One region of the Pseudoalteromonas sp. PB2-1 genome, then DNA from elsewhere that is predicted to be linked to it. Evidence: riboswitches for the same ligand, from Rfam matches in the RefSeq annotation. Region 1 holds a riboswitch; the other holds the start of a gene.
The links. Region 1 has a riboswitch for lysine ahead of lysC (lysine-sensitive aspartokinase 3). Riboswitches for the same ligand answer to the same signal wherever they lie in the genome.
Positions count from the first base shown of each region.

Region 2: another riboswitch for lysine. It lies ahead of dapA (4-hydroxy-tetrahydrodipicolinate synthase); the one in region 1 lies ahead of lysC (lysine-sensitive aspartokinase 3).

Region 1 is NZ_CP090667.1:2,182,495-2,198,699, forward strand. It holds gene L0Z67_RS10220 (2-hydroxyacid dehydrogenase) at 1-763, shown strand, start outside; gene L0Z67_RS10225 (sodium-dependent transporter) at 843-2,168, opposite strand; gene L0Z67_RS10230 (hypothetical protein) at 2,317-2,784, shown strand; gene L0Z67_RS10235 (4'-phosphopantetheinyl transferase superfamily protein) at 2,750-3,058, shown strand; gene lysC (lysine-sensitive aspartokinase 3) at 3,035-4,414, opposite strand; lysine riboswitch at 4,496-4,668, opposite strand; gene nhaD (sodium:proton antiporter NhaD) at 4,754-6,001, opposite strand; gene L0Z67_RS10250 (hypothetical protein) at 6,150-7,424, shown strand; gene L0Z67_RS10255 (condensin complex protein MksE) at 7,427-7,972, shown strand; gene L0Z67_RS10260 (ATPase) at 7,972-10,758, shown strand; gene L0Z67_RS10265 (DUF4136 domain-containing protein) at 10,906-11,454, shown strand; gene L0Z67_RS10270 (hypothetical protein) at 11,523-11,888, shown strand; gene L0Z67_RS10275 (TonB-dependent receptor plug domain-containing protein) at 12,058-13,896, shown strand; gene L0Z67_RS10280 (CPBP family intramembrane glutamic endopeptidase) at 13,938-14,633, opposite strand; gene L0Z67_RS10285 (YkgJ family cysteine cluster protein) at 14,722-14,970, opposite strand; gene L0Z67_RS10290 (efflux RND transporter periplasmic adaptor subunit) at 15,128-16,205, shown strand, end outside.
Region 2 is NZ_CP090667.1:238,005-254,209, forward strand. It holds gene L0Z67_RS01175 (spermidine synthase) at 1-629, opposite strand, end outside; gene L0Z67_RS01180 (YiiD C-terminal domain-containing protein) at 855-1,754, shown strand; gene L0Z67_RS01185 (hypothetical protein) at 1,836-2,945, shown strand; gene L0Z67_RS01190 (phospholipase A) at 3,080-4,117, opposite strand; gene L0Z67_RS01195 (succinylglutamate desuccinylase/aspartoacylase family protein) at 4,294-5,412, opposite strand; gene L0Z67_RS01200 (PLP-dependent decarboxylase) at 5,418-6,623, opposite strand; gene L0Z67_RS01205 (2,3,4,5-tetrahydropyridine-2,6-dicarboxylate N-succinyltransferase) at 6,623-7,363, opposite strand; gene dapA (4-hydroxy-tetrahydrodipicolinate synthase) at 7,378-8,262, opposite strand; lysine riboswitch at 8,400-8,596, opposite strand; gene L0Z67_RS01215 (DNA-3-methyladenine glycosylase I) at 8,779-9,474, shown strand; gene L0Z67_RS01220 (protein adenylyltransferase SelO) at 9,483-10,895, shown strand; gene L0Z67_RS01225 (OmpA family protein) at 11,278-12,327, shown strand; gene acnB (bifunctional aconitate hydratase 2/2-methylisocitrate dehydratase) at 12,610-15,207, shown strand; gene L0Z67_RS01235 (2OG-Fe dioxygenase family protein) at 15,407-16,039, shown strand; gene L0Z67_RS01240 (cysteine desulfurase-like protein) at 16,049-16,205, shown strand, end outside.

The DNA of each region.
Region 1 (16,205 bases):
ACTATTACGTTGTGCGGGTTTTAATAATGTTGATTTAGCAGCCGCCAAAGAGCACAACATCAAGGTTTGTCGGGTGCCAGCTTATAGCCCTGAGGCCGTTGCTGAGCATTGTGTTGCACTCATGCTAACACTCAACCGAAAAACCCATAAAGCCTTTAACCGAGTACGCGAAGGAAATTTTGACTTAAATGGCCTGTTGGGTTTTAACCTGTTTAAAAAAACCATTGGTATTATAGGTTGCGGTAAAATCGGCCTAGCATTAGTGAATATTTTAAATGGTTTCGGTGCAAAAGTGTTAGTGTGCGATCCTGTCGCTAAAAAAGGCGATTACACACTTTGCGACTTAGACACACTGCTCAGGCAAAGTGATGTCATCTCCTTGCATTGCCCACTAAACGAACATACTCATCACTTAATTGATGCCAAAGCATTTGAAAAAATGAAAGACGGTGTCATGCTGATTAATACCTCGCGAGGTGCACTGCTCGATACACAAGCATGTATTCAAGCACTTAAGTCCAAAAAACTCGGTCACCTAGGACTTGATGTTTATGAGCAAGAGTCAGAGCTTTTCTTTAAAGATCATCGCGAAGAAATCATGCAGGATGACATTTTTTCTCGCTTGGTTAGTTTTCCAAACGTGCTTGTTACTGGGCACCAAGGTTTTTTCACTCAAGAAGCGCTTAGCGAAATTGCTTGCACTACGCTACAAAACGCCAACGAACTTAGCCAAGGTTTACCATTAACTAACGAAGTTATATAAGGCAAATGCACCTTAAATTAAAAAAGGCGTGAGGTTTCAACCCCACGCCTTTTTACTTACTAACTTGCAACTCGATACTTTATTTCAACAATGCCACGTTCACAAATACCGCCGTCATCAATAACGGGCACACAAAGCGAATGTACTGAGCAAACCAATAATGTGGGCCACTCGATACTTGATGCAATTTATTACCACGCTGCCATAACCAGCCAACGGTAATAAAATAAAATAGTCCCATCAAGGGTAATTGGTACTGCGTTAGTACCATAATCACTAAGCCAAATAACCAATCAAAGTTAAGGATGATCAGCGATGAAGCAATAAACACCACTAAGGTAACAAATAAGGTTGCTTGTTTACGCTCAATACTATGGTTTTCAACTAAAAATGCGACTGGAATTTCGGTTGATGAAATGGTTGAAGTCACCGATGCAATCGACATCAACACAAAAAATAATAAACCAACCACTAAGCCTACTTGTCCCATGGTGCTAAATAGCTCAGGTAAAATAGCAAAAATCAACTGTCCTTCGCCTACCAACTTACCACCGCTAAACACTTCTACGCCGTTATGCTGGGCAACAAAAATAGCCGGAATAATCAATAAACCCGCTAAAAATGCCACACCCGTATCAAGTAATGCAACGGTGCCTGTTAGTTTTGGTAAGTTCGCATCAGGCTTTAAATATGAGCCGTATACCATCATACAGCCGACGCCTAGCGACAATGAAAAGAACGCCTGCCCCATTGCAGCAATAATTAGGTTCGCATCAAGAATTTGGCTAAAGTCAGGCACTAAATAAGCAGCAAAACCATCCATTGCACCGTCAAGAGTGCCTATGTAGCCAATTAACGCCACTAATAACACTAGCAATAATGGCATTAAGCGGCGTGACCAAGTTTCGATACCTGATTTAACCCCTTTTAAAATAATGCTTGCGGTTAGAATAAGCATCAATGGCGTAAACACAAAGTTGCGTGCCATTGAATCACTGTGTAAAAAGTGACTTAACTCAGTCAGACCAAAAAAGTTGGCAATTGGCTCGAGTGCGTACGCGAGCATCCAACCTGCAACGATTGAATAAAAGCTCAGCATCACAACAGCGCCAAACAAGCCTATATAACCAGCTGCAGCTCCAACTTTGGCTGCGGTGTCTTGCCATGCACTTGATAGCGCTTTAACTGGGTTTGCCTGCGCTTGGTGGCCTAAATACAACTCAGTATACAAAGCAGGAAGTGCTAATAAGAAAATAACGATAAAATAAACAAGTAAAAATGCACCGCCGCCATGGTTTGCCGCCTGCGTTGGGAACCCCCAAATATTACCTAAACCTACTGCCGCACCAGAAGCGGCAAGTACAAAACCAATACGACTTTGGAAGCCATCACGAACTTGTGCCATACATCTACATTTCTGTTATTATTTTTCCTCATTAAACCATAATTACAGTCAACTGCGTAAACAATTTGCGTTTGTTCGTGCCCATACAAGAGCATTTGCTGTAAAAATAAACAAATCTAATTGTAGGGTTTCGTAAAAGCCACAAACCATGAGCAGTCACTATTTTTCTAACACCTTAAAAATTGATTCAGGGCTAAGTTCAACTGATAAACAAGTTGTACTTATGGATGCTTCACGTATCAATATCAGCTCCCTGCCCATTGAAAGGTTACTCAGTGAATTCGAGCTTAGTGTACTTACAAAGCGCAAAATGCCAGCCGCTAAGCAAGAGTATATTGCCACGCGCTTAGTGCTTAAGTATTTATTAAAACGCAGCAATCCTTTACTTAAAAACACACCACTTTGCGCAATTTCGAGCCAATTTGATGACGTAGACAACAAATTGAAGCTTCACTCGCCTTTAAGTGAACCAATTTGGGCTTGCTTATCACATTCCCGTGGTTTTATTGGTGCAGCGCTTAACCCCGAGCAAGATCAATTTGGTTTTGATATCGAACACTGTTCGAAAACACGCCCCTTTTGTGAAGCTCGCCAAACATTTTTACGATCGCAATGAAGTTAATTTAATAAGTGGCTTTAGCGATATAAATGAGCAAGCTGGATGTTTTTTTAGAATTTGGACACTAAAAGAAGCGCTTGCCAAAGCAACATCGCAACCTATCGCTAAACTTTTGAGCCCGAATGTGTTTACTGAAATCGAAAAACATAACCTCACGGCCTCAAGTAACACACTGAATGATTTTGACATAAGCGTGGTGGCACAAAAAAGCACTGACTGGCAGTGCTCTTTTATTAACTTTAACGACCTATGCCGCGACTTGGCTTTCTAATAATCGACTATGAATAGCTTGAACAACAAGGTCAGACTCGCTCTGCTCCACCAAAAAGCACAGGTTATGTTTACTTGCACCATGACAAATTAAACGAATATTAAAATCACTCAATACTTGCATTAAGTTGGTCTCTTGTTGTCGCAGTTGAATCTCAGAGCCAATTAGAGCCACCAGCGTTAAGTTATTCTCAACCGACACATGACAAAACTCAGAAAGCTTATCTAAACAAGCTTGATCCAGCTCAGGACGTGATGCATTCGGTGCGTTATCTAACGTGATTGCAACACTGATCTCTGAGGTAGTAACCAAATCAACCGAAATATTAAATTCACTTAAGATAGTAAATACACGCGCTAAGAAACCACTCGCAAGAAGCATTTCTGGGCTTTTAACCGTTAAAAGAATTTGGTTTTTACGCTGCGTGACTGCTCGGATACCTGGCTGCTCTGACTTTTCTTTTTCAATCCATGTGCCGCCTAATTGTGGCTCACGGCTTGAACCTACAAACACACTAATATGGCTGCGGCTTGCCGGTAAAATAGTAGCTGGATGCAGCACTTTTGCCCCAAAGGTAGCCATTTCAGCGGCTTCATCAAAGCTAAGCCTTGCAATAGGTGTAGCTTTTACACATAAACGCGGATCAGTACTGAAAATACCCACCACATCCGTCCAAATATGCACACTCTTTGCGTTGATTGCTTCAGCCAGTAATGCCGCACTGTAATCTGAGCCGCCACGGCCTAAAGTCGTTGTTTGGTTATATTCATCACTGCCAATAAACCCTTGTGTTACTACAACTTGCTCAGCTAACAATGGCACTAAATGTTTTTTTGCAGCAGCAGCTGTTGCAGCAATGTTTGGAGTGGCTTTAGCGAATTGGCTATCTGTTTTTAATACTTTACGCACATCAAATCGCACCGCATCTAAACCCTGGCCACGCAACACTTGCGTAAATAAATACGATGATAAGCGCTCACCAAAACTTAGCAGCTCGTCTTGCTCTGCCGCTGATTTAATCCCTTCAGTAGCAAGTACCTGAAATGCTCTTAAAGTCTCATTAAAGCCATGAGCTAAATCGGCATCAAGCGATAGCTCAGCTAAAATATTCTCTTGAATAGCAATAACACCCGTGATGTGTTCATCGCGCTCAGCCGCGCTCAAATCACGTTTACACAATGCAACTAAATGGTTAGTAACGCCCGCACTGGCACTAACAGCAACAATACGTACTTGATTATCCGCGCATACAATTTCTGCACAGCGGCTCATAGCATCAAAATTAGCTACACTGGTGCCACCAAATTTTGCAACAACGTAATCTGATTTTGTGTTGGCGGCTAATTGGGTATTCATGTCGTCTCCTTTTGTGGAAAACTATCCACAGTAATTCAAGAAGAACTCGGCAAGGGGGTGCTTTGAAAATAAAGAGTAGTCCATGCCAGAAGCTCTCCACCTAGTTTGGTGACAGTTTTGAGGATTCAGCCCCATAAACCGAAAAATAACCGTGACGTCCAGCTATTTTTCTCGGCGAGTACTTCCCTCATTAATGGTCATTGGCGTTCGTCACCTCACATTAACTACCTAAGTATCGCACCTCTTCTGAATGTTAAGTTAACACTTGGTTAAAATAACAAAGCCTGCTGTTAAAAGCAGGCTTTGAAAGTTATCGTTTAGACGTCTAGCTGTCAAGTGTTAAATAAAACTTCCCGCTAGGTGTGAGCCATAATAACCCGCTGTATAGGCTATTAATAAATACAGCGACATTTTTAAATAACTCATAAACGTTAATGCTTTGACTTTACTCATCGCAATAATACCCGCGGCAGACCCAATAATAAGCATTGAACCACCAACCCCTGTTGCATAAGTAAATGACAGCCATTGCTGAGGGCTCATAACAATGTCGGCTTTGAGTAATGCAGCTGTTAGTGGCACGTTATCAACCGCAGCCGACAACAAGCCCATTAAGTAATTCGCATACTCAGGAGCCATAAGCTCATATAAATGTGTAAATTGAGATAACACACCCACTTCTTTCAGTGCACCAACTAACAGTAATACCCCAACGAAGAACAACAGTGTGTCGTATTCAATCTCACGAATATAGTCGATGATTTTTTTGTTTACGTCTTTTTTGCGCATCAAAAATTGCGCAACCAAAAACATTAATGATAAACCAAATAAAAAGGTTAATAACGGTGGCACACTATAAAGAACGCTCAAAGTTAAGGTGGCAATAATGGTCGAGAAAAAGATAACCGCAATGGTAATGTCGGTTTTTTCAATACGACGAGCCATTTGCTTTTCAAATACCACATTACCTGACATTCCTGCTGATAACATCACAGCCAGTAATGCGACGCTTGCAAGCGAAGGCACAATAAGTAATAACAAGTTACCAATAGTGACTTTTTCATCGAGGAATATCATTAAGGTCGTTACATCACCTGTAATAAGCGATACCCCACCCGAGTTCACACTAAATACAATTAAGGTGGCATATTTTATTAATTTTTTAGGGTCTAATTTCAGTGACATCACCACCGCAAGCGAGATTAAAGTCGCGGTTATGTTGTCTGAAATCGATGAAAATAAAAACGCAAAACCACCAATCAAAAACATCAGCTTCCGTTCACTGATTTGATTTGGCATAATTTTATGCACAATATTTTGAATAAACCCTTTCGAGTTTAAATAAGCGACAAAGGTCATTGCAGCCATAAGAAATAACCACAACGTCGCTATTTCTAAAATATTATGATCAAGTTGATGTTGGATAGTTTCTGGGGTTTGCCCATGAATTGGAGAGATAAACAAGATAATCCAGCATAAAGTGCCAAAAAAAAGCGTCGTTTTGGCCTTGTTTACATGGATAATATCCTCTATAACGATAAGCAAAAATGCCACCGCTATCAGGGTTAGGATAAGTGGGGTTACCATGGTGTTTGAACAACCTTTATAATAATGTAAAAATTGTAATTCGAGTGTTTCGGCGCGGATTCTAGCAGTATCTAAGTCATAAAACTATTCTCAATTAGATAAATTACTACTAAACGCTAACACCAAAATTTTGATTTACTGGAGCCATATGATCCCAGCTAAAAAGTTATTAAATACCCTTACAGAGCATTGGGGGGTGTTAGAACTATTATTTAAACGTTTTAAGATGGCTGATTTCAGCTTAAAAGACGTACAAAATGCGATAAAACAAAAACAGCCAAGCTGGTCAAATGAACGTATTTATAAAGAAACAAATCGTTTATTAAATCAAGATATCATTATTCCTCTTGCGAAGTCGTCACAATTAGAAATCAACCGTGCTATCGCTGATTTTGCGACCTTTTTATTGCAAGAAGAACATTTGGGTCTTGCCCAAGAAATCAGCGTATTAGTTGATGACTTAGCGCGCCTAGGCAACCGCCTTGCCAAAGCGGGTGAAATAGAAGATTACGACGAGCTTCGCCGTTTCAGCCGGATTATGGATGATCGGGTACGCAAAATAATGAAGCTGTTTGCCCATAATGAAAATGCGATTTTAAACATTGTTGAGCAAGCGAAAGCTGACAACGCCGTGCAATCTTTGCAAAAACGCTATCAAGCAGTAATCGAAGCGTTTGATGAATACATTGAACCTATGCTTGAAATGGTTGATATTCGTGGTGACTTCCACGCGTGCTTTAACACCATCGAAGCGCAAATTAGCGCGCAAATCGAGCAAATTGACCGTCTTGGTAAGTCATATCAAGACAAACGGATGCTTGAGCAATTACGTACCCGTATTCTAGAAATGCATTTAGTTGGCCGTGAAAGTTTACGCAAAAGCGCCGATATGTTGATGCCACTGCGTGAAGAGTTACGACGCAACAACCTAATTACTCGCCAAGCGGCCAAAGTGCTTGGTTTAGTGCGTAAAAATGGCGTCGATAACATGTTAAGTGCAGTACAGCCTAACTTTGTCTCAGACGCACAGCGTTTTTCACTTGGGCAACAACGTCATATCGTGGCCTATATGGCAGGCTTAGTTGACTTTGAACACGATGAATATCAGCTTCCTGAACATGATGACGTGCCTGCCTATCAAAGCCCGCATATCCCTGATTACAACGACGTTAAAACACAATTTAAAAAACGCTTCAAAAAAGCCAGCAAAAAAGCTCAGCCGCTGCTTAATTTCTTAGATGAAAGCTACCCAGATTTAGAAGCAGACGAAATGCTGTTCTTGTATCAAAAATTAATTAGCGATGGCGACCTTGAAATCAGCCAAAGCCAAGAGAAAGTAAAAATAAAAATTGCCCAGCAACACTTCTCTCTTTACCCATTTAACTCATCGATTGCTGACGATAAAAAAGCAACAGAGCAATAACCATGACAGATATTAATTTAGATGATTTAACACATCTGCAAGCTATTAATAAAAAGCTCACATCAGGCTACCAAATTAGCGAACAAGACACGCTGATGTGGCAAGAGCTTGATCAACACATTGACGCTTACCGTGCGTTATTTAATGCCCTTGGCCATGACCTACAACATGATAGCCGTGGCTTTTACTATTTTGGCAGCGACGAAAGCACCCCAAACATGGGGAAAATTTCGCGTGCCATCGCACTGACTATCTACATCTTGATTGAGCACTATGCCAATACCGGTAAAGATCCAATGCGTGCCTTGTTTGACGAGGTAAACGACCTTGAACTAATGCAAACCTTAGTGCAAATCAACAAACACTTGTTTGATCAATTAGAAATCTTCTCAGGCTCAGATTTACGTAAAGACGTGTACCTTCGCATGGTGCGTTTAGGCCTTGCTCGCGAAGTAGAAAACGGCTTTATGTTGCAAGCACCTATTTATCGTTATATCGATGCATTAATGGAAGTAAACGAAGAAACCTACCTAGGAGAGGACGAATAATGCAAAGCCAAAGCCTTTACGGACTCAGCAAACTTGCGCTTTTAAATACCGCTGGCTATGCAAAATGCGTGATCCCTCTGGATAAAAGCAGCTCAATTTGTGCACCCAATAATACTGGTAAAAGCTCGGTGATTAATGCCCTGCAATTTCCACTGATTAATGATTTACGCCTAACAGAATGGGATGGCCACGATTTAGACGAAACCCGAAAATTCTACTTTTCGTCAGATCAATCCTATATTTTACTCGAAGCCGATTTACCTAATGGCCCTGTAGTGATTGGTGTTGCTGGCCTTGGTAAAATTGCCGGTTACGCGCATCAGTTTTTTTGCTATCAAGGTAAATTAGACCTTGAGCACTACACCCAAGGCAAAACCATTGTAAAATTCACCAAGCTTTTTAATCACTTAAAAGAGCAAGGTTTCAATCCAATTGAATTAAAAGCGCAAGAGCTAAACGCCCTACTCACTGGTGGCGCAACCCCGTTTGATGGCGATATCAATTTAAAGATGATCCCGCTTAATAACGTACAAGACTCAGCGATTTACAAAGAGATTTTCCGCCGTATCCTTAACTTGCATAAATTAGGTGCCAGTGATGTTAAGCGCTTTATGCTACGTGTTTTTGAACGTCATATGTCAAACTCACGGGTTGATTTTTATGAAGTATGGCGACGTTCATTCGATAAAGTGAATCGCGCTAAACGTGAATTAAAAGCCCTTGAGTCAATGCAAGAGCCAATCGCCGCCCTTGAATCTATGCTTGAAAACCAAACGGTTTTAAAAGGCAAACTTGCAGCCTATGCGCCAAAAATTGACCAAGCACTGATTGACTTTGAAACCTATCAACAAGAGCAACTCACTGAGCTGAATATAGCCCTTGAAGATATCGAGCACGAAAAGCATGAGTTTGACCAAAAGCAGCAGCTGTATATTCAGCAATCCCGTGATATTGAGCGTAAACAAACTCAAATTGAACAGTGGTTTTTAGACTATCGAGCGCTTAAATCTGAATTTGAACTAGTTAACAAGGCCACTTTAAAAGTAAGCCTTACGCAGCTTAAGCAAGATTATGAATCGCTATCGCATTCATTGAGCAGTGCCCAAGGTCAAAGCTTGCACACGCTAGATTACCGTATTAGCGAAACACAAAAGCAAATTAAGAGCTTAAAACTACAACTGAAGAACCTCGAGTTCAATTTATTCACCCGTATGCGTGAAGATTTATCTTTGAAAGAAGTTGAAGAGATTTCGCGTATTCTAAACCCTGATATCTTATCATTTGCCACCACCAGCAATGGTGATGTTGAGATCACAGACGAAGATGCCTTTGGTGAATTTTTAGAGCAGTTATCGGCAAATGTGAAAGGCGGTGTACTGACTCTTCCTGGCGCAAGCATTAAACTTAAAAAGCTAAGTCCTGTGCAAATGCAAACAGGTGAAAATAAAGAGCAACTAACCGCGCAACTCGCCGCCCTTGAAAACTCACTAAAAGAGTTTAAACAACAGCGCGAAGTGGCTGCTAATGTCGCCGAAAAACAAAAAGAAAAAGATGCCTTATATGATGAACTAATGGCCTCTGAAGAAGCCTTAAAACGCTTTGAACAATTTGAAGTGATGCAGCAATCAGTCGATGCGCAAACTTTGCTAAAAGAGCAATTAAATGCAGAGCGCGAACAAGTTGACGACTACCTGCAAGACATTCAAAAGAACAGTGGCTCAATTAGCGACCGTCGTTCAATTATCAAGTCGAAAAAAGATTTGCTTGCGCGCCAAGCTGACCGGCTACGCCAAGTTAAATCTGAGCGTATCGATCACACGCTTGATTTTTACTCTGGCAAAGTGACTCCATACATGATTGAAATCAGTATTGATTTTGATAACTTAAGCGATCTCATCCATCACTTTAACAAAGACTGCCAAGAGCTACGTAACTTTGATATCAACGTACGTAACACCTACATGCATATTTACAATGCGGGTATTACTAAATTTGATAACGAAAACGATGAGTTTACTAAATACGAAAAGCTTATTAGCGCGTTTCATAACATTGATAACGAGCGTGATGCCGTTGAGCGTCAAGGTCGTGTTGCGTTAACCGAAGTCGCCGCCACCATTAAAGGCTTGCGCGAAGACTTAGACCGCCTACGCCGCGAAATGAATAGCTTTAATAAAGGGATTAGCCAACACCGAATCTCTAACCTTCAAGCATTCAAAATTAATGTTATTCCGCGCAAGATGCTGGTTGATAGCATTGATACCATTATCAGTACCTCAAATCAGTTTGAGCAAGGCGATACCCTCGATTTATTAAGCCAAGAGCCTTATAGCGAATCTGCGGTAAACGAAGCAAAAGATCATTTAATTAAGCTTGCTTCAGAAAAAGCCGGTTTAACACTGACCGACTTATTCGATATTCGTTTTGAAGTGGTGAATCGTGCGGGTGACACTGAGCACTTCGAAAAAATCGATTCAGCAGGTTCTAACGGTACACGTATCACTATTAAACTATTATGCGGCATGCTATTCATTCGCTATCTATTAAGTGATCAAGAACAAAACCTGTATCGTATTCCTATTTATATTGATGAAGCGGCAGATATCGACCCACAAAACCAAAAAGCAATTATCGAAACGGCTCTGAGCTTTGGTTTTGTGCCGATTTTTGCTTCTGTTAAACCACAAGTAAGTTGCGACTACATTGTACCTATTCGTACAGTAAAAGATGGCGCGCAAAACTGGGTAGACGAAAAAGACTGGATCGAAGTAGAACACAGTACTTAATACAACATGTCATGGATGACAGCATTTACAATCAATTACAGTACTTTTTTTGAAATGTGCCATAGTAAATAAATAATCATTCAGTTGAATTATTTTTGTGTTATGTTATCAAATAAGTAGTGGAAATTTTGCCAAGGAGCAAACAGTATGAAAAACTTATTAATCGCCACGGCTGTATTACTTTTAGCGGCTTGCGCCAAAACCCCTGATTGGGATTACGACAAATCAGCAGACTTTAGCAACTATCAAACTTTCTCTTGGGTTCCTAACGCGAGCCTAACTAAGAATGTTGCAAACTACCAAATTAGCCCGTTAATGGAAAAACGTGTACGTGAAGCCGTTAATGCTGAGCTTGAAAAAAGCGGTATGAAACTTGTTGATATGGCACAAGCAGATGTACTTATTAACTACCATGCATCGGTTGATAAAAAAATCGACGTTGATACCTTTAATGTCGGTTACGGCGCACGCTGGAACTATTGGGGCATGGGTTACAACACGCAAACAACTACTCGCGAGTATGAAGTAGGCACACTGATTTTAGACGTGGTAGACCGCGCTTCTAACCAACTAGTTTGGCGTGGTGCAAAAGAAGGTCGTTTGCAAAAGAACCAAACACCTGAAAAACGCACTGAGATAATTAAAGAGACAGTTGCTAATATTCTAAGTAACTTCCCACCTAAACCGCAGCAGTAAAGTGTTAACACATCGTTTAAAAGCTCACGAATTGTGAGCTTTTTTGTTTGTGATGATTAAAGTTTGCTATGATGCTGAAAGTAACTCTAAATGGAATTAGAGGTCTTAGAGAAAAAGACCCAAAAAGGAATAAAATGAAATTAACTTGCCCAAACTGTAAAACTAAAATAGCGACTAAAGATATAAAAAAGGTTAACAAAAACAGCCTCTTTATTGAAAATCAATGTCCCTCTTGTCACGCATGGTTTTGCTTAAATAAAACACAGACGATTTTAAAAATCGTTGGTATATCTCTATTGTTAATAACGAGCTTACTTAATATTTTTAATATTAAAACTGAATATAGCCTAGCTTTTTCAGTCATTGGTTTTATAGGCATTTTTATTGCGCTCATCATCACTTTTTTTGGCAAATATGATGCGGTTAAACAATAAACACTGCTCTAAATTACACAACCGCGCCTTAGCGGTTTTTTTATTACCTATTGAAATCTGGTTGGAGTGGTATAACTGAGTGATTCAGATACAATAGCCGCAATTTTGCAGTGAGCGCCTATAGTATTCACTGCCCTAGGTAAATCAAATACATTCAAGAGAGTTTTAGATGGTACGCGCAGTACAGCTTACACTTCCCGCTTTATTCGTCACTTGCTCAGTGCTAGCAGAAGACGCAAACAATATTGAACAAATCACCGTTGAAGTCTCAGCAACCGCAAATAAGGAGCCTGTCGGCACTTTTGATGCGCCTGTCTCAAATTTAGAATATGACCCCCGTGTAGATTTGCAATCGCGCAATATGGCTGAAGCACAAGCCGATGTAACCATCCGTGGTGGTATTTTTGAAAATACCGGCTTTCGTGTTGGCAGTAGTACCTTATTCGACCCACAATCGGGTCACTACTTCGCTGAAATTCCTGTTGCGCCACAAATGCTTACCGGCCCTGCCATTTTAACAGGTGCTGATAACGCACTGTATGGCATGAACAGCTCTGTTGGTACAGTTTCATTTGGCTGGCGCCCTATTACAAGCACTGGGAGTGTTTCACTTGGCACTGGCACAAATGACTTTAACTTATTAAGCATTCATGCTGCCCACAGCCAAAAGCTTGAAACTATGCCGGATTGGCGGTTAGGGTTTGAAGGTGAGTATTCAAACTCACAAAGTGATGGCTCAATTGATAATGGCGATCACGACTTTGAGCGTGCCTCAGCGCGCATTCAACTTGCCAGTGACTCATCACAAACTGATTTAATGTTCGGACGCCAAGAGAAATTTTTTGGTTGGCCGAACCTTTACACGCCATTTAATTTTAACGAAACCGAAGATCTTGAAACCAAGCTATTGGTGCTAAACCATAAACAAATGTATGGTGAGAACAATAGTTTTGAAGTAACAGGTTATTATCGTAAACATAACGACCATTACGTGTTGTCTCGTGAAAACCCAGCTATGTTTGAAGCATTTCATGAAACCACGGTTAAATCATTGGCACTCTCTGGACGCCACCGCTTAAATAGTAGCTATGCAATTAATTATGCTGGGCAATTTATTGCTGATGAGATTGAATCAACGTCTCTTGAAAACAACTTTACATCACGCAATTACACCAAGCTAAGTATCTTGCCTGAGTACAAGACAGCTCTTACAGCGAACAAAGAGCTTACTTTACGTGTTGGTGCTGCATTTGATGATACGAACCGTGATAGCTCAGATACCTCATTTATTGCCGATGCCAGCCTTAAAGTAGCTAATCAAAATGGCAGTGAACATACTTGGTACGCATCATACGCCGAAGCAACACAAGTACCTGGTTACACCGCAATTGGTGGCAGTGAAACGGGCGGATTATTTAGAAGTAACTACAATCTTGAGCGCGAAACGACCGATAACCTTGAGCTAGGTTTATTGATTGAACAGTCATCTTGGCGTTTAGATTCAGCTATCTTCTATCGTAAAGATAAAAACCTTACCGATTGGACATATCGCTTTGATGCAACCTCAGCCCGTTTTGCAAACCCAGTTGATATAGACACCTTAGGCGTTGAGTTTTTGGCGAATAAATCGTTTGAAAACACAAAGCTAATTGCCAGCTACACCTATTTAGAAAAGTCCGAAGACTATGGCACGGCTGATATTGATGCCAGCTTTTATGCACTTAACTACCCTGACCACCGTGTAACACTTGGCGCTGTATGGCAGCCTATGGATGTACTTGAGCTGCGTATCGATAACGAATGGCGTAAGCAACATAGTAACCGCTTACGTAACTCTGACGATGAAGCCTTCTTTACTCAATTAACGCTAAAGTTTACTCCTGCTCAGTTTGAAAATGTATTTGTTACTTTTGCTGCTGACAACATTTGGGATGAATCATTTGAAGAAGTCCCAGGTACCCCAGGGCGCGGCGAGCAATATACTCTTAGTGCTACCTATACTTGGTAATCAAAAACAACAATGCCAGTCAATTTGATTGGCATTGTTGTTTAATCAGCATTCCTTGGCAACTCTCTCCTTGCAAAGTAAGCAACTAGCCCTGAATACACATCCATCAATATATGAATCAAAATAACGAAGAAAATACTTTCAAAATAAAGATATAAACCACAAAGCACTAAACCTATTAATGCAGTTTTAATTACATGCTTCCAGCCTAGGTAAAAATGCCATAATCCAAAAACCATGCTGCTGCCAATAACTGCTATAACCCAATTGCTGTGTAATTCAATAACGCTTAGTAAATACCAACGGAAAATAAGTTCTTCACATACGCCCGCTGTCACTGAAACAATAAAGGTGAACATAAAAAGCTCTGAACGAGACTCCGGCATTAAATCATTAAGAGAGTCGCCGCTATGCTCTAAAGAAGTTGCAATGTCGTTCCTTATCTTTTCACTTTGCACAATTGTGTACATCACATAAATCATATAGATAATAAATAAAAGAATAAGAGTGCCAGCAAATACAGTCTTCCATAGAGTGTTCGGCAAGATAAATGGATGGGTTACTGATAGTTCACCTTGATAATAAAAGAAAATTACCAACCCTGTCAGGCACCACAGTACTGCTGATGTTTTACAATATTCAAACTTTTTATTATTCGATTTATATTTTTCTAATACTAAATCTATAACGGGGAATATAAGAAAGATAACTAATAGTATAATTTCTAACGCTGGCATCTAGAGGTTCTTTCATGCAAATAGAATTGTTATCTATTAAAGCACAACTTTTTAATTAGACAGCGATTTTATAAAATTTTAAGCAAAACTAAGTCATCTGCTCAAGTTCAGTAATTAAATACAATGCTTGTTCGTTAGTCGTGCCACACACATCAATGGTGGCAGAAAAGTCACTACATACCTTTGGCCTTGAGGCATCACCAAATAATTTACATAGGTTGTTATCATCAAGCTGAATACAGCGCTCTCCCGCTTCTTTCCCGTTAGGCATTCCTGGGATCGGTGAGCTAATACTGGGTGCAACACAACAGGCGCCACAGCCTAATCTACACGTCATTTTATCTGTCATTGAGTACCCCTTATAGAACCTTTGTAGCGTCTTTGTAATATGTGCAATGCTTTGTTACATCTTCAAACGCCTTGTAAACACTTTATTGCGTATGCTTAGCCTATCAAGTTTATTTTAATTACCGTCAACCGTGAGGGACTATCCCGTGGCTAGTAAAAAACAAATCATTCTTCCTATCGCCGTATTAGTCGGTGGCCTAGGAATGGCTTTTGCGTTTGCTTCGATGAAGCAAGCGCCGGTCGAAAAACCAGAACAAGACAACCGTCCGCTTGTATCAATAAAACCATTGAACTTTGATGCTATTACGCTCGATGTAAAATCACATGGAATCGTGAAGCCAAAAAACCACACGGAGTTAGTCGCACAAGTCAGTGGCCAAGTTGTGTCACTGTCTGAGCAATTTGTACAAGGTGGATTTGTTAAGCAAGGCGACATTCTAGCACGTATTGATCCAAATGATTACGAAGCAGCACTAATCGAAGCAGAAGCCGGCCTTGCTCAAGCAAGTTCGGCCCTTGAAATTGAACGTGCGCAGGTATCTGTAGCGCAAGCTGAATGGGATCGCATCAAAGGTGACTCAAACCAAGTTATTCCGTCAAAGTTATATTTACGCAAACCTCAGCTTGCTGAAAAATTAGCAAGCTACCGCGCTGCACAAGCGAGTGTAAAACGTGCAAAACGTAATTTAGAGCGCACTTACATTAAAGCACCTTATGATGCCATTATCGACGAGCGATTAATTAGCTTAGGCAGTGTGGTAAACCCTGGCAGTAGCTTTGGTAGCTTAAGCTCAACCTCTATAGCAGAGGTTCGTCTTCCAGTTGCTGATAAAGACTTACAATATCTAAACAACCAAGGCATTGGTGCAAATGTGTCAATCAGTGCTGAATTTGCAGGTAAACAAACAACATGGCAAGCAACTATTGTTCGCAGCGAAGGTGTTGTTGACCAACGTAGCCGTATGAACTACTTAGTTGCTCAAGTCGCAACGCCTTATGAGCAAAAGCAACCTTTACGCTTTGGCTCTTATATTAATGCGACGATTGAAGGCCGTGCCCTCGATAACGCGATTGTCGTACCGCACCACTTAGTTAAAGATAAAAAAGTCGCTGTACTACAAGATGGCGAAACACTGACATTCAAAACGCTGAATATCGTGCGTGAGCAAAATGGCATGGTGATCGCCGATAATGGCTTGGCTAATGGTGAAAAGTTAATTACCT
Region 2 (16,205 bases), 1.7 Mb from region 1:
TTACCAAATTCAGTGATGAGTAAGTGCTCAAGTTGTTTTAGCTGTGATGGATGGTTTGACAGAAAATTTATGAATAGTAAGCCATCTTTTGCCATTGCTGCACGTAACTTGGCATAAAATTGATGTTTAAATAAAAATAATGGTGCATCTACTTCACTGAATAAATCTAAAATAATCCAATCATACTCATGGCCTTGCTCTAACACCTGCTGAGCATCGAAGCAGCGTAAATTATTATCATGATGACCACCAAAATAACGTTTGTAGCAGTGAATAATATCGGGGTTTTTATCAACAGAAGTTAAGTGGCTTTGCGGGTAGGTATGCTGTAAATAATTTCGGATAGCACCTCCACCTAACCCCAGCTCGAGTATTTTGTTGGGTTCCTCCAACTCTTGCCAAAGCCTTGCAAGGTACTGTAAATGAGGGAAAAGTAATCGTGCTGGGCGACGCTTTTCGACTACAGATTGTAATGTTTCATTAATTAGCAGCCAGCGAAACTGATTCATTTGTCTTACTTGAATAGACTCCCTGCCTTGCTTATGCCAATAAATAAGCTGCCCGAGCCTGTGGCAATCTTCAATGAAACACTGTTTTATCGCGCCACTGGGTTCAAAAAAATGTTCCATATTTCGGGCCTTTAAGTTTTTGTGTATAAAGTATGACAATTACTTCAGCATAGACCAGCCTAGCTAAAGTGCCAATTGTGCAGTAGTTTTTACAGCGAAGAATAATAATTTTGGCTAGGTCACCAAAGTATTATTCCAACTTGATGGAAGATAGCGTATCGTAATTTGCATTCGTTAGGCCACGAAAAAACAACATGAGATGGCTGAATTATCACAGGAGTATTTATGTTTAAAGTGACCACCCCACAAAGCAGCGAAGATTGGCAAGCGTATTATTCATTGCGTTGGCAGGTTTTAAGAGCGCCATGGGGCGAGCCGCGCGGTTCTGAACAGGATGATCTAGAGCAAGACGCAGAGCACCGCTTTATCAAAAATAATGATGGTGAAGTATTAGGTGTGGCACGTCTTCACTTTAATAATCATCAGCAAGCGCAAGTACGTTACATGGCGGTAGCCGAAGGTAACCGCAATCAGCATATTGGTAGCCGTTTATTACATGAATTAGAAAAAATCGCATGGACTCAAGATGCAGATGAACTCGTGTTGTTTGCTCGTGAGCGAGCTCTTGATTTCTATAAGCGTCATGGCTATGAATTAAAGGAAAAAGCACATTTAGCTTATGATGACGTACAGCACTGGAAAATGGTTAAACAAAAGCCCTCTGAACCAGGCTGGTTCCGTCACCCCAATTGGACACAGGTGCTACAAAATACATGGCGTGAATCAATTCCAATTAGTGATGCGATGGGTATTAAAGTTGAAAGTTATACTGATTGGCAGTTTACTACCCGTGCTGATTTAGATGCGAACTTAAACCTTCACAACACCATGTTTGCTGGCTCTATTTATAGTTTAGCCACATTAACAGGGTGGGGAGCAACTTACCTTGCACTGAAAGAAGCAGGCCTTGAAGGGAATATCGTGTTAGCTGATGCCAACATTAAATACTTAAAACCGCTTAATACCGACCCACGAGGTTGTGTTGATGTGAAAACTTGTAAAGGTAACCTTAGCGAACTGCAAACAAAAGGCAAAACCAGTTACGTAGTGCCTGTTACTATATTTGATGGCAACGACGTTGTTGCAGAATTTGAAGGGGTGTTTGTTGTGGTTATGTTGCATTAGTTGATTTTATGTTGATCTCTTGAATTTCTTAGCTATAGTTTAAGTTCCGATTATGGATACATCGAGCTAGGGATTGATATTATGTATAAATTTATTATCTGCTTAGTTTTGCTAAGCGTGTCAGGGAAAACATTTAGTCAGGATTTTAAGGCTAGGATCTGTAAAGACTGTACTTATTCAGAAGCTAAAGAAATTGCGAAAAAGTTAAAGCCAAAACTTGTATGCCAGCAAGTTGGTAGAAATCCTAATCCTGTATTTGGAAATGAAGAGCAATGCTATTCAACGACAAATAAAGTATTAGTGGTTAACCAAGCTACCCGTGAAATATTCGGTTTTTATAATGAGCATAGTAATCAAGGTACACCGCGTTACAATATGTCAAATACACTTAGAGATATGAGTAGCTATCCTACAGCAGTTGATACTTTGATTAATGACGTACTAGATACATATGCTCAGCTAGATGAGATCGCAGCGCAAGTTACAGCTGACTTTAATCAAGGGACGATGCCAAGTAGTACAGAAAAGTTAAAATTCAATACATACAGTACTGCCAACACAACAAATGCGACTTGTGACAATGCGCCTGAGGCTAAAGCTATGAATGCGATGCTTGACGGACGAAATATGGCGAATGTTCAAAACCGTGCACAAGAATACGCAAGGCAAAAACAATTAGATACTCGCTCATTTCATAAGACACGCTTCACCGGAGTTAATTTTGGGGTCAGTGCAGGGGGCGTTTCTGTGGGTGGGACGTGGGAGTATATCCCTGCAAATAGAACTGTCATTCAAAATTTTACACTAAATACTGACGTGCCAGTAAACTATCCGCGAAATCAAGTTGGCTATGAGTTAAGTTTAAACAGTGCAGGCTCTATCTCGATTGACATTAATCCCGATGAGACTAAATTTGATGGTATATCTTTAACAGTCTTGAAAAGGGTTAATTTCTCTGTTTCACAAATTTCAAACTGCTTAGCTGAGTTGTTTGACAAAAAATTTCCAAAGTCAATAAGTAGCCCTGGAGGTGGTGCCATAGGTACTCCTGCAGGATCAGGAAGTGCACCTTTAGGTTGGGGAAATATACCAGTTGTAAGAGGTGGTGGTAGATTAGGTACTTCTGGAGGTGGAGGCACGTGTACCCATCACTATTATGACCATCATGGCAACCCAATCGCGAGCATCTAGGGGGCATGCCCTTAACTTTAAGCTTAACTTATAGTTAACTAAGCTAAAATGTAAAAGCACTAAACGTAGAATTGTTCAGTGCTTTTTGTTTCTCACTTAAAATCAACTAAATTAATACAAACTAAAAATGAAACTTAAAGTAAGTCAGTTAACAGAATACCCACGCCGAAGCGTTCAATATCGGCGTTGTAATCAATCAAACTCTCACCATAACCATTAAAGTACTGTGCATAACCACGTAACCTGCCCCAAAGAGGGAAAGACCAATCGAGTTGAATTGCCCCGCGATTATCTGAGTTTAGATTATTGCGTGTCATAAAGCTGAATTCATGTTCGTTATAACGGTAAGCGCCAGAAAACTCAAAGTAACCCATGTATTTATAGATATCAGGGTTGTCATCACCACTGGCTTCTAGTTCATCGTCTTTTTTATCTTCTGGGATGCGGTACCAAGGCTTGAAACCAAACACGAACCCCTCTTTTTCCCATAAAAAGTTGGCATAAATACGGTTCCATGAACGTGAGTTTGGTTGGCTGCGGCCATTTGATTGATGTGATGCACCAATCGCAATTGCCATTTCATCTCCCCACAAGACATTTTCTTCATCAAGGTAGTTTATCCAGAAAACTTCTGGCTCATAGTTAGTTTCACGAAATGGTGACGAAATATCTTTGTTGTAAAACTGCCAAAACGACTGCATCGTAAACGCAAAATACACACCTTGGTCTTTATCTGAGAAGCCCTCAAAGACAGGTACCTTAATTGATAGCTGATATTTTACTTCTAGGTTATCGAGAGGCTCACCATTTGTTTCTTCTGCCAGATCCTTCAAACCGTCAAAAGGGCGAGTATTTGGGTGCGATACGTAAGACAGTGGCAAGATATAGTTACGTTTATGCGGCGTGATTACATTGCGGTTCTTTTTACTTACTTCCTCGCGTGCTTTTCGTTTATCAAGTGCAGTAAGCTTTTTACTTTCATCTAAGTCTGAGCATTTTTTGCGAAGTTCTTCGAGTGTTTGTTTACCGTCACCGCCAATCGCTTCATTTAAAATACATTGTTTTACTAATTCGAGCGCGTCATCTTGTTCATTGGTTTTTGTTTCTTCAGTCTGCGCCATAACAGGTACAGAAAGTAAACTAGCGACAGCTAGCCACATGCGCCATCCCATTGCGATTTCCTTATTGAATAGAGGTGAAGTTGAGATAAGTATAACGATTTTTACATAAGTAACCGTGAACTTGTACTGAATTGTTAAATTTTTAGGTAAATAGAGCCCCAAGCGAAACTTGGGGCTCTGCTGTTACGGCCTAAGCCGTGACTCTCACGCAATGAGAAGAGGTGAGCTTATAGCTCAAATACGTTGGTAAAAAACTTATATAATTCGGTGCCTTGATTCACGCTTGCTGACGCGAAGTGTAAAATGGCAATTGCATCTTTATCAAAACTGAGTGTTTGCAATGGTTGTTCTGATAGATAACGCTCCATTCGTAGAATATGGGCGATAGGTTCACCCGCTTTAATATGGCCACCCAGCGGGGCAAGGTATTCGACCATGCCGCCCATGGGGGCGTAGTAAGCAATATAATCTTCAAGCATACTGGCATAGCGTGTCATCACTTTTGGTTGATATGCTGCATCAACCAATACCTCTTTGTGGTTGAGGTAACTTAAAATGCTATTTGCGTCTTCAAGTGCTGCACTTAAATCGATTTTTTCTTGGCTACCTAACTCAACAGTGAATGCTTCGACTTGAACAGCAAATTTACGGCCTTGTTTGGCAAGTTCTTCAGAAAGTGACCACCAAGGACAGAAACTCGCTTCATCCATCGCGCCATCAAAATCATTCGGGATCAATAACACATGCTCAATGTTGAAATAGCGGGCGCTGCCTTTAGCGTATTCAGGGCAGTATAAGTGCTGACTTGAGATAGGCCCAGTGTGAAGGTCTAAAACAATATCAGCCTGATGGGCGAGCTTTTGCAAGTTAAGGGCAATACGTTTACCGGTTGTTAGGCTGTAATCTGGGCCCGTTAATTGGCTGTCAATGTCAGTAACGAGTGCCCGTTTAAACGCTGCTTTAAGGGTCGCATCATCACTGTCTTTGTGCTGTTCAGCAATTTGTGATGGTAACGCTTTGTTAAAGCGATACATACGGTTCCAGTTGGTGCCCGTAATTGGATCGAAGCGACCTAAGGTAAACTCACCTGATTTTTGGTTGCAACCAATAGGGTTGGCATAAGGCACTAGGGTAATATCGCCACGCAGTTTGAGTGATTTTAGCTGCTCAAGCAATTGATAAATTACTGCATTACCTTGTACTTCAGCGCCGTGCATATTGGCTTGTACATACACGTTTGGTCCTGAGCCATCGCCTTTTAAGCGATACACAGGGATTGTCAGTGGTAGGCCGTTGGCAATCTCGCCAACCACAATATTCTCTTGGCTGATTAATTCTTTACTCATGGCAATTACCTTAAATAATAGCTGGCATTTTCAGCGCTACGGATGCACTCAATATTGCCTTGTTCAAGGATATATTCAGCCGCTAATTCGTGGCATAAAAAGTACGGCATACTTTCGGTAAAGCCGTATGCACCACATTGGCTGAATACCAACCAGTCTTGTTCATTTAAATCGCTTGCTAATTGGTGTTCACCCAAGCAATCAAGGGCGGTGCAAAGTGGGCCGTATAAAGTCATTGCCTTAGGTTCAGCTGTCGATTTACGCAATAACGCCGCAGGAAAATTTTGGCTTGTCACTGCAGGGCGAAGTAAATGGTTAATACCGCCTGATAAAATCACCTGCTGTTGATTGTAATTCTCTTTGCGCTCAACGACTGGGGTTGCGTAATGACCACATTCGCCCACCGCATAGCGGCCAAGTTCCATCCAAAGCTCTTTGACACCAGCATCAGCTTTAATGCTCGCGAGGGTCTCGATAAGTGCAGACCAATCAAGTCGGTTAGCATCTTGGGTATAAGGGATGCCTAAGCCCCCGCCTAAATCGAGAATATTAAGATTAATACTTAGTGAGTTAGCCAGCTGTTGTAATGGCGAAATCATCGTGCGCCATAACTCTGCGAGCTTATTAGTGCTCAGCATATTGCCCCATTGGAAAATATGCAGACCGTCAAAGCTAAGAGCTGGGTAATCACTGACCGTGAGAGCTTGCCACTCATCACAGCCCAAACCAAAAGGAGTGAGGCTGTCGCCGCCAAGCGGGTTCTTTTCGCTGTCTGGCCAACGCAGTTGTACACGCAATAGAATTTGCAACTGACAATTTGCTTTCATTGCTTGTTCGTTTAACCAGCGCACTTGGTTAATGCTCTCGGCCACAAAGGTACGTACGCCGCGAGCAATAAAATGTGAAATTTGTGCAGGGCTCTTTGCAGGCCCTGTGTTGAGCACGCGCTCGCTATCGATGCCCTGAGCAAGTACTTGCTCAAGTTCACCTTTGCTTGCAACATCAAAGTTAAACCCTGCGCTGTCTAAACATTGAATAATGCGAGACAGTGGGTTGGCCTTAACGGCATACCAAAGTTTCACATCGGTTTGCGCAGTCAGTTGATTTAAATGTGCAGTTAATTTATCTAAATCATAGATAAAAAATGGCGTATCAAGATGCGTTGAAACGTGTGCAACCGCTTGCTTGATGGGCGTGCTCAAAAAGCTCATTAACGTAAAACCTCTTCTAACAATAATGATGCATCGCTTTGTTCGTCACGGTATTTCACTATCAGTGCACAAGACATGCTTAGACCTTGCTCGCGAGCCCACGCATTTGAAGCAGGGCGAGAGCCTGGGATCACAATCGCGTTTTCTGGGATCGCTTCACCTTTATCTAGCTGGCGCTCATTCACACAATCGTAGACGGGAATAGTTGCAGATAAGCGCACACCCGGTGCAAGCACAGCACCTTTTTTCACAACCACACCTTCAACAATAACGCAGCCTGCGCCGATGAATGCATCATCTTCAATCACCACTGGGCTGGCACCAATTGGCTCAAGTACGCCACCTAACTGTACTGCTGCACTTAGGTGGACATTTTTACCTACTTGTGCGCATGAGCCCACTAGTGCGTGGCTGTCGACCATCGTGCCTTCATCGATAAAAGCACCAATATTTACATACGCTGGTGGCATGATAATCGTGCCTTTGGCAACGTGTGCGCCACGACGAACACTGCTACCACCTGGTACCATACGCACGCCTGCATCGGCTGCAAAGCCTTGTGGTGCTAAGTTGTGCTTATCAACAAAACCACCTGGGAACTCGGTATTCGTGCCATTTTTGAAAGCTTCTAAAATGCCTTGCTTAACGTCAACATTGGCGTGCCAGTTGCCGTTCTCGTCTTGTGTTGCTGCGCGAACTGCGCCTGATTCTAAGTTGTTTAATAATTCTAACCAGCTCATGATAAAACCTGTTTTTAGTTCCAAGATAAAATTGTGTTGTTTGCGTGGGTGATGCCGTCTGTTTGCTCAAGCTCTAAATGCGTAAGCGGCGGACGTAAATGCGGGGTATTTATTTTACCTTGCAGGTGCATCAGTACTTTTACGGGGATTGGGTTTGCCACAGCGAATAAACTTTGGATTGCTTGCGACCAATCGGTGAATAGATTTGGGTATTGACCACTTAAACTGCGTTTAACAAACTCATGGGTTTGACTCGGCCAAGCATTCGCGGCAACCGACACTAAACCTTTTGCACCAGCTTGAGCAAAATATGGCATAAGTGCATCATCGCCACTGAAAATGGCCAGTGTTGGCGATGCCGTTCTAAAACCTTCAAATTTACTAATGTCGCCACTGGCTTCTTTTAAAGCCCACAGGTTTTTGTGCTCAGCAAGGTTTTTGATCACCTGCGGTGCAATCTCAACTGCGCTTCTTCCAGGTACGTTATACAACATACAAGGGTGATGACTTGCGTTAAGTAGGCTTTCAAACCAATGTGTTTGGCCAACAACCCCAGGTTTTGCATACAGAGGTGAGCCCAATAGATAGCCATGAATAGGGAGTTGATTGCAGTATTCAACCCAAGCAATTTGTTGTTTAAGGTTCATGCCGCCTACAGCAACCATGAGGGGGACACTCGGTGCTAATTGGCAAACATGCTCAACAATGGCTTGCTGCTCTTTAAGTGAAAGCGCCAGTCCTTCACCAGTACTGCCAAGTAATAAAATGCCGTTATTTGCATCTTGCTGCTCAGCCACCAGTTGTTCAAGGGCCGTGTAATCGACCTCGCCAGATTCAGAAAATGGCGTGACAAGCGCTGTCCATAATGGATAGTCGTTTAAATCAAAATTGTTGATCATCTCTCACGAACTTATAAGGTATTCGAAGAGTTTATGCGGGAACATTTGAATGGAGCCGCATGTCGTCATTCGAACAAGGTATAATTCGAAGAGCGAATGGGCTTAAAATAATAAAGACGCGACGGCCTTATTATACTAAGACCAGAAGCTCTCCACCAAACTAATCAATAGCACTTTGCTATTGTTGGTGACAGTCGCTGGGATTCAGCCCAGTCGCCCGAAATAAGCACCTCACAAACGGTGTTACTTCTCGGCGTTAATTCCCCTCACGTATGATCAACAGAGTCTGTGCTCTTCCCATACGCTACCTGAATAACGCACCTCTTCCAGCCCTTTATGCTCGCTTTAAAGGTTAAAGCCAACATAGTTAAATAGGGTATATTCGGCGATTAAAGCATTTTAGCCATCTAGGTGTCAAGGCGAAGGGTTTGTTTTTAGTGACCGATTTTGCAACATGGTTACGTATAAGCGTGTTTTTACGTACACTTAGCGTTAACCAAATAAATTGGAAAAATGATGGAAAAATTTAACGATATTTATCAACGAGCCGTATCTCGAAAGGGCAGCGAAGACATGCTGCAGACACTGTTATCAAACCCGCTCGATGATACTGATATTGCCAAAATGCATGACGATTTATGGTTAGAAGAGTTCACACGTAAAGTTTTTCAAAGTGGCTTTTATTGGTCTGTTATCAATAACAAGTGGGCAGGTTTTCGCGACGTGTTTTGGGATTTCAGCGTAGAAAAATTGTTGATGATGCCACCGGATATGCTTGAGCAAAAAGCCAGTGACGAGCGCATAGTTCGTAATTTTAAAAAAGTACAAACGATCCCAGAAAACGCATACATGATCCACGAAGTTGCTGAGAAACATGGCAGCTTCAGCCAGTTTATTGCGGATTGGCCAACTGACAATATTATTGGCTTGTGGGCCTATCTTAAAAAACATGGTGCGCGTTTAGGAGGGAATACTGGCCCTTACGCTTTGCGAGCGCTTGGTAAAGATACCTTTTTACTTTCTCGCGATGTAGAAACCTACTTGCGTGCTCACGAGTTGATAGACGGGGGCTTACAAACTAAAAAATCGTTACAAGCAGCGCAAGATTTTTTCAATGAACTACAACAGCAAAGTGGCTATAGCCTGCAAGCACTTAGTCAGCTTGTGGCCTATGGGGTTGGTGATAACCGCGTAGGTGTAGCCACACGTTAAGGACAGCTATGAAACTGCAAACTCGATACACAGATATTAGTGAACTGCTTGCCATTAAAGATATGCCGAGCGCCGTTGCTGAGCCGCAATTACTGCTATTCAATGATAGGCTGGCTGATAACTTTTTAATTAAACATGACAGCGAACTTTTAGCTAAATTGCTATCTGGTTCAACGATAGATAGCGCCGTTGCTCCGGTTGCACTTGGTTACTCAGGTCATCAGTTTGGTCATTTTTCACCGCGTCTTGGTGATGGCAGAGCGCATTTGCTTGGTGCGATTGAGGATCAAGGAGGCACATTGTGGGATATGCAATTAAAAGGGGCGGGAGCAACTATATTCTCGCGCGGTGGTGATGGTCGCTGTGCCATTGGCCCTGCAGTACGTGAGTACATTATGAGTGAGGCGCTTCATGCGCTAGGTATCGCGACTACACGCTGTTTAGCTGTGGTGACTACTGGTGAAACGGTATATCGCAATCCTCCTCGACCTGGTGCAGTCGTCACTCGCTTAGCTAAAAGCCATATACGTGTAGGTTCATTTCAATACTTAGCAACACAGGGTGATATAGAAGGGTTAGAAAAGCTTGTCGATTACGCTATCAGTTGTCATTTTCCTGAAATTAATAGCACGGGTGAAAAGCGCTATATTGACTTTTTAACAGCTGTACAAGACAAACAAATTGAGTTGATAGTAAGTTGGATGCGTGTCGGTTTTATACACGGAGTTATGAATACTGATAATACCTTGATAAGTGGTGAAACCATTGATTATGGTCCTTGCGCTATGATGAACAACTTTGATTTTGATACTGTGTTCAGCTCAATTGATCACCAAGGGCGCTATGCATTTGGTAATCAGCCGACGATTGCTAATTGGAATTGTGCACGCCTAGCTGAAAGTCTATTGCTCTTATTTAAAGATGAAAAACAAGCGCTTATAGACCTTTCGGCGGTTATAAATAGTTTTTCAACTCGGTTCAATGATGCCTTTAATTTGATGTGGCAACAAAAGCTGGGCTTAGAAAGCATGGAAGAAGATGAGCATATACTTGTTTCTGAATTGTTGACGTTAATGAAGCAACATAAATTGGATTATACCAACACATTTAATCTTTTGACTGAGTCATTACAGTCTCAGGTAACCATACCTGCCAATATAAAAGAATGGTATAAAAAATGGTTTTTAAGAACATCTACTCAAAGTTATAAAACGATGCGTGCTGTTAATCCTGCAGTCATTCCACGCAACCATAATATCGAAATGATTATAGGTGAATATGAGGGCTCTGGAAAAAGCGCTTCATTGGAAGCATTTTTGAAAGTGATATCAAATCCTTATATTTATAAAGCTGAAAATACACATTGGTACGCGCCTCCTAAGGAAGGTGATGCGAATTATCAAACTTTTTGTGGAACTTAAAAAATTCCAGAAAAGGCTGATTGTTAGCGACTGTGCCTAAGTGTAATATTTAACATCTACGCTAAAAAATATGACAGAACGCTCTTTATATTTAAGTTAACGCGCCCTGTTATTAGGTTTATTTTTTCTAGTTAATTTATAGTAATTATTTATTAACAATAATAACGCATTGTTAATTTGAATGACGATTTAACTATAGTATTAGGTAAGTTTTATATTATCACCTATAGTTTCTAATGACCTGAATCAAACTATGATTTGAGTTAGTAGTATAACCTGCTACCTATTAAGTATAGGTTAACAAAACGAAGAGTATTCTGCTTATAAAATGGGCTGGGATGACTTAGCTGAAAATTTTAATTGTGAAAATGGGAAGGAAACAATGAAATTAAAATCACTTACAATGGCGATCGCATTAGCTGCAACTAGTGCATCAACATTTGCTGCAGAAAAAGAAGGTTTTTATATCGGTGTATTCGGTGACTACTACGATGCATCTTGGATTGCAACAGATTACTCACCTAACGTGAGAACTGGTTATGCAACGGGCTTCGGTGCTGAGATTGGTTACCGATTCTCAGATTACTGGAGTGCTCGTTTAGAGTACGCTGATGGAAATATTGATACTGAACACCTAATCACGGGTGATAAGTACGACATGGACATGGATAGATACGGCATTGACATGCTGCACCATTTTTCTGGTGGTCCATTCTACGGTGTATTAGGTCTGAAAGAAATTGATGTGTACGAGAAAAGTACATTTGCAAATATTGGTTTAGGTTACCAGCACTTTGTAACTGAAGGTCTATCAGTTAACTTTGAAACATCTTACTACCGAGGTTTAGAGTTCAGTGAGTCAGACTTAAACGCTAAGTTTGGTGTAAGCTACTTATTCGGTCAATCAAGCGAGCCAGCGGCGCCTGTTGAGCCAGCTCCAGTTGTTGTTCAAGAGCCAACAGATTCAGATTCTGATAATGATGGTGTACTTGATGCTGATGACCAATGTGCAAACACGCCGATGACAGATGCTGTAGATGCAACGGGTTGTACTTTATATGAAGAGAAGCCAGTAACAATTAGCCTACTAGTTAGCTTTGCTCATGACTCTGCAGCCGTTCCACAACGCTACTTTGATGACATTGCTGAAGTTGCTACCTTCATGAAAGAAAACACAGACGCAACGGTTGTTTTAGAAGGCCATGCTTCAGCAGTAGGTGATGCTGAGTACAATATGACTCTATCTAAGAAGCGTGCGGATGATGTTGCTGATGAATTAATCAAAGACGGCATCTCTGAAGATCGTATTTCAACTGTAGGCTATGGTGAAGAGCGTTTGAAGAATGAAGCAAACACTTTAGAAGCTCACGCTGAAAACCGTCGTGTTGAAGCACAATTAACATCAACTCAACGTGTAAAAGTTATGCGTTAATAGTGAGTTGTAAGTTTTGATAAACCCAGCCAAGTGGCTGGGTTTTTTTATGCCCAAAATAAGAATGATTCTTACTTAATAAATATTCATCTGAATAGCTTTTTTTTTAACTACTATTCATGCTATTTATAGTGAATATAAAGTGCCTAACCGCAGCATGGATTTTCATCTATACTTAAAAGCTTTATAATCAATCGTCAGAATACTATAAGTACTGGGTTATATATTTGGTATTTAGTTTAATACTACCGAGTACTTTCACGTCACCAAGAGGGCAATATTGTGCTACAAGAATATCGTAAACACGTAGAAGAACGTGCCGCGTTAGGTATCGTACCAGCGCCATTAGATGCTCAGCAAACGGCTGATCTTATTGAACTAATTAAAAATCCACCAGCAGGCGAAGAAGAGTTTATTGTTGATCTTCTTGTTAACCGCGTACCACCTGGTGTTGATGATGCTGCTTATATCAAAGCAGGTTTCTTAGCTGCAGTTGCAAAAGGTGAAGCGAGCTCTCCACTGGTATCAAAAGAAAAAGCTGCTGAGCTACTTGGTACTATGTTAGGTGGTTACAACATTGCACCTATGATTGATCTTTTAGATGACGCAGCGTTAGCACCAATTGTTGTTAAAGGTTTATCTAACACATTATTAATGTTCGATGCTTTCTACGATGTAGAAGAAAAAGCGAAAGCAGGTAACGAGTTTGCTAAGCAAGTAATCGAGTCTTGGGCAAATGCAGAGTGGTTTGTAAACAAGCCTGCAGTTGCTGAAAAAATCTCAGTTACGGTATTCAAAGTAACTGGCGAAACAAATACGGATGACCTTTCTCCAGCACCTGATGCATGGTCACGTCCAGATATTCCACTACATGCTTTGGCAATGCTGAAGAATGAACGTGATGGCATCAATCCTGACAAACCAGGTGAAGTGGGGCCAATCTCACAGCTAGAAGAGCTTAAAACGAAAGGTTTACCTCTTGCATATGTTGGTGATGTAGTTGGTACGGGTTCTTCTCGTAAATCTGCAACTAACTCTGTACTTTGGTTCATGGGTGATGATATTCCTCACGTACCTAACAAACGCGTTGGTGGTGTATGTTTAGGCGGTAAAATCGCCCCTATCTTCTTCAACACAATGGAAGACTCTGGTGCGTTACCAATTGAGCTACCTGTTGATGAGCTAAACATGGGTGACCAAATCGATATCTTCCCATACGAAGGTGTTGTTAAGCGTCACGGTACTGATGAAGTAATCTCTACTTTCTCTTTAAAATCAGACGTAATTCTTGATGAAGTGCGTGCTGGTGGTCGTATTCCACTAATCATCGGTCGTGGTTTAACGGATAAAGCGCGTGCATCACTAGGTATGGAAGCTGAAGATATCTTCCGCAAACCTGCTCTTGTAACTGATTCTGGTAAAGGCTTCACATTAGCTCAGAAGATGGTTGGTAAAGCATGTAACATGCCTGGCGTACGTCCAGGTCAATACTGTGAGCCGAAAATGACCACTGTTGGTTCGCAAGATACAACAGGTCCTATGACCCGTGACGAACTTAAAGACCTTGCTTGTTTAGGTTTCTCTGCAGATTTAACAATGCAGTCTTTCTGTCATACATCAGCTTATCCTAAACCAATCGACGTAAACACTCACCACACACTTCCTGATTTCATCATGAACCGTGGCGGTGTGTCACTACGTCCAGGTGACGGTGTAATCCACTCATGGTTAAACCGTATGTTATTACCAGATACAGTAGGTACGGGTGGTGACTCGCATACTCGTTTCCCTCTTGGTATTTCATTCCCAGCGGGTTCTGGTGCAGTCGCATTCGCAGCGGCAACAGGTGTAATGCCTCTTGATATGCCTGAGTCAATCTTAGTACGTTTCAAAGGCGAAATGCAGCCAGGTATCACATTACGTGACCTCGTTCATGCTATCCCTTACTACGGTATCAAAGAAGGTCTTCTAACCGTTGAGAAGAAAGGTAAAATCAACGAATTCTCTGGTCGTGTACTAGAAATTGAAGGTGTTGAGCACCTAACTGTTGAGCAAGCTTTCGAACTTTCTGATGCGTCAGCTGAGCGTTCAGCGGCAGGTTGTACAGTTAAGCTTTCTAAAGAGTCTATTGCTGAATACCTAGAGTCAAACATCGTAATGCTTAAGTGGATGATCTCTGAAGGTTACGGTGATGTTCGTACTATTGAGCGTCGTATCACAGCAATGCAAGAGTGGTTAGCTAACCCTGAACTTATGGAAGCGGATGCAGATGCAGAGTACAAACATGTACTTGAAATCGACCTTGCAGACATTAAAGAGCCTATTCTTTGTGCTCCAAATGATCCTGATGATGCACGCCTTCTTTCAGACGTTACTGGCGAGAAAATCGATGAAGTATTTATCGGTTCTTGTATGACTAACATCGGTCACTTCCGTGCTGCAGGTAAACTACTCGATGGTTTCAGTGGTCGAATCCCAACTCAACTTTGGGTTGCACCACCAACGAAGATGGATAAAGACCAGCTTACTGACGAAGGTTACTACGGTATCTTTGGCCGTGTAGGTGCACGTATCGAAACGCCAGGATGTTCACTCTGTATGGGTAACCAAGCACGTGTTGCTGATAAAGCAACGGTTGTGTCTACCTCTACGCGTAACTTCCCTAACCGTCTAGGTACTGGCGCAAACGTATTCTTAGCATCAGCAGAGCTTGCAGCAGTAGCGGCAATCTTAGGTAAACTTCCTACACCTGCTGAGTACCAAGAGTACGCAGCTAAGATCAATGCAACGGCAGCTGATACTTACCGTTACTTAAACTTCCACCGTATGCCTCAGTATACGAAAAAGGCAGATGAAGTAATCATTCAGCAAGCTGTTTAATAAGTAAATAGTGTATTTTTACTTTAAAGCCCGCATTTTTGCGGGCTTTTTATATTTTAGATTAAATTTTCATTATTTTGACTTTATCGATCTTAAAATTGATCAATAACTGCATAGAGTTTACATAATAACGCAATATTTTCCCTTCAATTGCATTAAAATCCTCGCCAATATTCTCAACATTTAAGGCGAGATCTTTATGACTACATTAAACAACCAGAACCTCTTACAACTTCGCTTTGTAAGCCAAGCACATATTGACGCAGTAAAGCCTTCTTTTGCTAACCTTCCTGCTAATCCATACGCAGATGGTGAATTTCGTAAGCGTCGTTATTCAGTAATTAAAGTTGTTGATGGCGAACTAAAACTACAACCAACAAAAGCATTCGTACAAGACGACTCTATCAATACCTTTCAAGGTAATGTTGAGCGTACCTATGAAAATCTAGAAGATAGCTTATTAGCCACTGATGGCATGAAGCAAATCGTTAATCAGTTCCGCGATATGACCGGTATTAGCGATGACCGCGATATTGAAATCCATCAATTTAGAATGCTTGCGATCGACAGCGACACACCTGCTGCCCCTGAAGGTGTTCACCAAGATGGTTTTGATCACGTGTGTGTATGTGGTGTATCACACGAAAACCTAGAAGGTGGTGAGCTACTTGTGTATGAACACCAGCAAGCAGAGCCATGTTTCAAAATGGAAATTAAAGACGGCATGTTCGCGCTTATTAATGACCGTGAAGTATGGCACAACGCAACGCCAATGAATAAATTAGACGCAAGCAAAGAAGCTTACCTTGATTGCTTCGTACTAACTGCGTAAGGGGATAGCATGAACTTAACGCAATTACGTCGCCAATTTCCTGCACTTATGCAACAAGTTGCAGGTCAGTCGCCGATTTTCCTTGATGGCCCAGGTGGCTCTCAAGTGCCACAGTCAGTTTTAAGTGCCATGACTGCTTATTTGGGTTACTACAACTCAAACTTAG